DNA from 2 places in the Aridibaculum aurantiacum genome. Region 1 is predicted to be linked to the other one. Evidence: riboswitches for the same ligand, from Rfam matches in the RefSeq annotation. Region 1 holds a riboswitch; the other holds the start of a gene.
The links. Region 1 has a riboswitch for cobalamin ahead of dut (dUTP diphosphatase). Riboswitches for the same ligand answer to the same signal wherever they lie in the genome.
Positions count from the first base shown of each region.

Region 2: linked by a shared signal. The riboswitch ahead of J4N22_RS03430 (TonB-dependent receptor plug domain-containing protein) and the one ahead of dut (dUTP diphosphatase) in region 1 are both predicted to bind cobalamin.

Region 1 is NZ_JAFEWC010000002.1:113,036-116,406, forward strand. Features, by position in the region: cobalamin riboswitch at 1,337-1,523, shown strand; gene dut (dUTP diphosphatase) at 1,647-2,090, shown strand; gene J4N22_RS12145 (ribonucleotide-diphosphate reductase subunit beta) at 2,120-3,094, shown strand; gene J4N22_RS12150 (ribonucleoside-diphosphate reductase subunit alpha) at 3,132-3,371, shown strand, end outside.
Region 2 is NZ_JAFEWC010000001.1:790,939-794,309, forward strand. Features, by position in the region: gene J4N22_RS03425 (CvpA family protein) at 1-833, opposite strand, end outside; cobalamin riboswitch at 936-1,137, shown strand; gene J4N22_RS03430 (TonB-dependent receptor plug domain-containing protein) at 1,245-3,185, shown strand; gene J4N22_RS03435 (cysteine-rich CWC family protein) at 3,253-3,371, shown strand, end outside.

The DNA.
Region 1 (3,371 bases):
GGGAAACATAAATTCAAATGCCGACTTGTCAGTCTTTCCGTTGTCGAGAATGATTACACCCCGTTCCTTTCCTTGTTCCCTGATTAAGCATAAGTGCTACCTGCCTACCGGCAGGCAGGTTGTGACTTCAGCATAGGTTTTTCATGCATATTCCCTTTTTGGAACTTTTTATATCATCGTTTTAAGCAGCTTGCTAACTTATCAAGGCATCAACGTCCCGCTGCTGTTTACAACACCTGCCTGCCGGCAGGCAGGGTAGTACAAAAGCTCAATAGTAAGACTCCGGGAATGGGCTGTATATCATTCCCGGTCGCCTTTTTTTTGGTTACTTTTTGGGCACACAAAAAAAGTGACATCAAGAGGATGAAAAGCCGGGTTCTATAACTCTGTAATCAACATGTCTTAGTAAGAGAGTAGAGTTAAGTATCGGAAAAACAGCAAGTAAATAAACCTTACTGTACAAAAATCTGAGGAAAAAACAGAACACCTTTAGGAAACCATACTCGAGACCATGGTCTATAGAACACCTTGGTATTGAAGGGGACCGTGGCAAACGCACGATACCTTTTAAGGAGACACCGCAGCTTTTAAGGAGACACAGCAGGGATAAACATGAAGACGTGTCATTCGCTTCCTTAAAACATCCAAGGAGAGCTGGGGGAGAAGTTGCTGGCGAGGAAAAGCTGGCGCTGGAAGTGTTAAACCAAAACACCAACAAGGCGTAAAAAAGAAGCCCGGCAGTTTGAACCGGGCTGTCTTCGTTTGCACCTTAACGTGCTCTCTTTGTTAGCGCTTTAGCTTTCTTCTGTGCTGAGCTTTTCTTTTTAGTAGGCTTATTCTTTTTAGGATGAGCTGTTTTTGACATACAATTAAAATTTAAAGGTTAGAATATTATTTACTTATGGCTCCAGCGTATGTTTCCCCGTTTCTTAAGATGCTTGTAGGAACGGCAACTTTACAACCAGTTTCAAAAAGTGGACGAAGATATGCTTATAAGGGTAAATACGCTGCTTGATCAATGATTGTCATGCCGCGGCCTCCTTGCTTCCCCAACTTTCGGTAGTGTCCCTTATGGCAAACCAGCTTTCCGTAGTGTCTCCAGCTCAGTTTTCGAAGTCTTCCGTAGGAACACCTCAATCTTCCCTGGCAGCAGGGTTATCCCGCAACAGAATTACCACCTCCAGGGCAAGCTATTCACCTGGATGGGCGGGATACCGCATCAGCCTCACCTTTGATAGCAGCGGCATTTTCTCTATTCGCCGACCAGTCCAGCGGGACAATATTTGTTTTCAACATAGGGTGAACAACAAGTTGGCCCCCTTCTATTCTTATGTCATTATTTTGAACATGATACGGTTCCCGCCACGGCGGGATTTAAAGGGAACCAGGTGCAAGTCCCGGACTATCCCCGTAGCTGGGAGCTCCTATCATGGTTGTCATCTTCAAGCCACTGTTCTTAAAAGAACGGGAAGGCTATGAACAACGGAGCAAGTCAGAAGACCTGCCGCATTCAATTTAGTAACAATGCTTTCGGAGGAAAAGTAGGTACTGATCGTTACGCCCTTCTATCGGCTCAGCCTTCAGCTTCCTGCACTCTATCCGCGAGTGTTACAGTAATAAACTAACAAGATGAATTAATAATTATCATGCTACATACAGATATATCCATCATCAACCGATCAACCAATCCATTGCCTGAATATGCCACCGAAGGATCTTCAGGTATGGACATCAGGGCTTTTGTAAACGAGGTGGTGACTTTAGAACCGCTGCAACGAGCTTTGATACCAACAGGTCTTTTTTTAGAACTGCCAGCTGGTTATGAAGCGCAGATACGCCCAAGAAGCGGCCTGGCCATCAAACAGGGAATTACCTGCCTGAATACGCCGGGTACCATAGATGCAGATTACAGGGGTGAGATAAAAGTGATCCTGGTTAATCTTTCGAATGAACAGGTAACCATCAACAATGGCGATAGAATAGCGCAAATGGTGTTTCAGAAAGTGGAGCGGGTACAGTTGAGAGCGGTAGAAGAGATCAATGTTACCGAAAGAGGTGCAGGAGGATTTGGACATACCGGCAAGAATTAAAATACAGTTGAAATAACAATAAACGTTTTATGGGATTATTTGATAAAAGAATTAATTACAAGCCATTCGAGTACCCGGAAGTATTGCAGTTTACTGAAGCAATCAACAAATCGTTTTGGGTACACTCAGAAGTGGATTTTACCGCTGATGTGCAGGACTTTCACTCTCACCTTACCGAAAGTGAACAAAGCGCTATCAAGAACAGCTTACTCACCATTGCACAAATTGAAGTATCGGTAAAGTCTTTCTGGGGCAACTTGTACAATCATTTTCCAAAGCCGGAGTTGAATGGACTGGGTACCACTTTCGCCGAATGCGAATTCCGCCACTCAGAGGCCTATTCGCGTTTGCTGGAGGTTCTAGGCTACAATGATGAATTTGAAAAACTGATAGAAGTGCCGGTTGTGAAGCAGCGTCTGGCATTCCTATCCGGTGCATTAAGTAAGGTTAATTCAAGCGACCAGAGAGAATATGTCATTTCATTGATCCTGTTCACCATCCTGATTGAAAACGTATCCCTGTTCAGCCAGTTTGCTGTCGTGCTTTCTTTTACGCGGTTTAAAGGGCTGATGAAAAACGTAAGCAACATCATTGCATGGACGTCGGTAGATGAACAACTGCATGCAAACGCAGGTATTTATCTTATCAATAAATTGAGGGAGGAATATCCAGAATTGATTGACGATGCTTTGATAGAACAAACAACCAACCTGATAACAGATTTCATCGAAATTGAAGAACAGATCATCGACTGGATCTTCCAGGAAGGCGAGATTGATACGATCACGAAAAGCGACCTGTTGAATTTTATAAAATTCAGGGTAGATGAATGTTTGCAAAAAATCAATTTTCCTGAACAGTTCTTCATTAGCCACAGTCAATACGAGCCGATGAAGTGGTTTGAAGAAGAAGTTTTTGCCAACAGCCTGGATGACTTCTTCGCTAAGCGACCGGTAGAATATACCAAGCACGATAAGAGCATTACGGCCAACGACTTGTTTTAAGCAATCACATTTAATTAGAACGCAAAAGATTTTCGATATGGATATTGTAACACCACTGATTTCTAAAACGCCCCTGACAGAAAAATACTGGTGGAAAAATGAAGAGAGTGAGCAGATGCTCAATCGTGGTTACCTGTTAAAAGGCGAAACGGTAGATGGCGCTATAGAACGTATTTGTAAGGCTGCTGCACAGCGGTTGTATAAACCTGAGCTAGCGGAGTCTTTTCGCGAAATGATCGAGCGGGGATGGATGAGTTTAAGCTCGCCTATTTGGGCT
Region 2 (3,371 bases), on a different contig from region 1:
TGGTGGCATATGCGCAATGTGGGTCCTAATGCTAGGTTTTCACCTGCAGTTAAAAAACGTACACCTGCTTTTCGTGCACGTTGAGCCGGTGTTTCATTCTCTTTATTTACGTGAGCAAAATATCCTTTGGCAAACATATCACGTGAATGTGCTCTTGCCACTTCCGTCATTTCAGGATCGGCCTTCAGCGGTTTCAGTCCTTCTTTTGCCCGTTCCTCGTTTACCATTTCCAGCATCTGCGCTTCCAGGTCAGGGCGTGGTTTAGGATTATCTACTGTAAACTTCAGATCATATGACTTGGTAGATTCCGGTTCTACTGTCAGGTTGTTGATGGTTTTACCAACAGCTTCATCGAACACCGGTGATAGTTTTTCATCTAGCCATTCTACACCCAGTGCCAGCCTGCCGGCAATCTTACTTTCTCTTGTTTTCTCACTTAATCCATCCGATAAGGGGAAGGCTAGTAACAATGCAGAAATGATGGTAGCATAAATAATCCCATTTACAAAACCCGGAACAGTGCCAAGCGCTTTGTTAGCAATATTGGCATGTGCCTGGGGTGGGGTAGTGGCAAAAAAACGGGCTGTTATTTTCCCAAGAATGATTCGTGCAATAATTAGTGCTATGAAAAATGATATAGGGTAATTCCATACACCAATATTGGGAAAACCTTTTTCTATGAGAGCGGCTATGTATTGGTACCCCCAGAAGGCAAGCAGCAAGCCTGCCACCCATGATATCAGCTCTATACTTCCTACGATAAACCCGCGCACATAGCCACCATATACAGCCAGTAATATGATAATAAAGAGAAAGAAGTCAATTAAATTCATAGCCTTTTTATTTCATATTCATAAAAGATGTACCAACAACTGCAGGTGGTTCATTTTCATTCACCCAGAAGAAAAAATATTTTTCCTTTTCACCTGCACTGCTACATTTGCACCCGGTTTGGTTTCCGCAAGGGCGGAATGAAAAGGGAAGCCGGTGTAAGTCCGGCGCTATCCCCGTAGCTGTATGTTGCTTTTCAGAATGAAATTTTGAGTAACTGTTGAACATTGGCCACTGTCAGTAAAATGATGGGAAGGCGTTCAGCAGGCAACGAGCCAGAAGACCTGCCATACCAATTATTTAATCACCGGGCTTTCGGGCGAAAAGCTGGAGATGTGAGTGTCTTGTGTTCAGAGACGTTGCATTTCTTTCCTGTTTTCCGAAGGCTCATAGTCAAAAATGAACAAATTGCTATGAGCAAGAAATTTTACCTTCTTTCTCTACTTACTGCATCAGCCTTGGGCTTGCATGCACAATCAGTAGACACTACACGTTCATCTGTATTGGATGAAGTGGTAGTAACCGCAAATAAACTTCCGCAAAAACAAAGTACTACCGGCAAGGTTATCAGTGTTATTACCAAAGAACAGATAGAGCAGAACAGCGGCCGTACGCTTCCTCAATTGCTGAACGAACAGGCAGGATTAACCATCAATGGTGCGCTGAACAACATGGGCAGCAACCAGACTGTGTACATGCGTGGTGCTTCATCTGGACGTACACTTATTTTGGTAGATGGTATTCCTATCAGCGATCCATCATTCATCCAAAACGATTTCGACATCAACCTCTTTAGCCTGAACAATATTGAGCGCATCGAGATTTCGCGTGGTGCACAGTCTACCTTATACGGTTCTGATGCGGTGGCTGGTGTTATCAATATCATTACGCTAAAAAAAGACATTACCAAACCTGTACATGTAGCAGCAACGGTTGCTGCAGGCAACTATGGCACCTTTAGAGGCAACCTGCAGTTGTTCGGTAAGCTTGGTAAATTTACCTACACCACGCGTTATGCAAAAATGCTTACCAATGGTTTTTCATCAGCACACGACAGCACCGGTAAAGCAAACTTTGACAATGATGGCTATAACAGCGATGTATTCAATACTTCGGTGCAGTACCAGGCGAATGAGAACCTGTCGTTCCGCACTTTCATACAAGAAAGCAGGTATAAAACAGACCTGGATGCTGGCCTGTTTACTGACGAAAGAGATTATACAACTAACAGCAAACTGTTGATGACAGGTGCTGGTTTCCATTTCAGGAAAAACATTGTAAGCATTACAGGTAACTACCAATACAGCGAGAACCGCAGGAACTACCTGAATGATAGTGTTCATATTGCAGGTTTCAGCACGTATTCTACAGACAACTTCAATGGACGTTCGCAATTTGCAGAGCTTTACAGTAGTATAGAGCTAAGTAAGAATGTTACATTTTTGCAAGGTGCAGACTACCGCTTCAATAGCATGAACAGTCATTTTTATTCACTCAGCGGCTGGGGACCTTACGAGTCATCTTTCAGCGATACATCCGTTAGCCAGTCATCACTGTACGGCTCGTTGCTTGTGCGCGATAACAGCCAGAAGCTAAATATAGAAGTAGGTGCTCGTTTGAATGTGCATTCACGTTATGGCAGCAATCATACTTTTACTTTCAATCCTTCGTACAGCATCACCAACCAGTTCAGGGTATTTGGTAGTATAGCTACAGGTTTTAAAGCGCCTACGCTTTACCAGTTGTATTCTTCCTTTGGTGTAAGAGACCTGAAGCCTGAACGTTCTACCAATTACGAACTGGGACTACAGCACCAGCATGAAGTGGCTAATAGCCGCATCGTGTATTTCCACCGCGACATAAAAGATGGAATTGATTTCAACAACTTCAACTTTAGGTATTACAACTTCATCAGCCAGAAAGTAAATGGTGTAGAATTGGAAACAGTTGTTCGTCCTACTACCGCTCTTACCCTTTCAGCTAACTATACTTATCTAAACCCTGAAGAGGTTTCGCAAAGCCGCGTTACTTTCAAGGATACAACCTACTCGCATTTGTTGCGCAGGCCAAAGCACAACCTGAACATTGCTGCAGGTTACCAGTTCACCAAAGCTTTGCATGTACGTGTAGCAGGTAAGTATGTAGGAAGTCGTTTTGATGCAGGTGGTTACCAGGCGAATGATATCAAGCTTGACAGCTATTTTTTGCTGAACGCTTATGCTGAATACAAACTGCGTGATACCTGGACTTTCTTCCTTGATGCTCAAAACATCACCAACACCAGGTTCTTCGATATACGCGGTTACAACTCTATACCAACTTTGGTTACAGGAGGTGTAACATTTAAATTGTAATTCACCAGGAAAATATAATGAAAGCCGGTAGCAATGCCGGCTTTTTTGTACCATCAAATTAGCTGCTATGGGTGTACACGAAATGAAGACCTGCCCCGCTTGCAAGAACACATTTGAGTGCAAGGCAAACAACATAGCGCACTGCCAATGTACCCAGGTTGTGCTGCCGGTAAAGGTGATGGATAC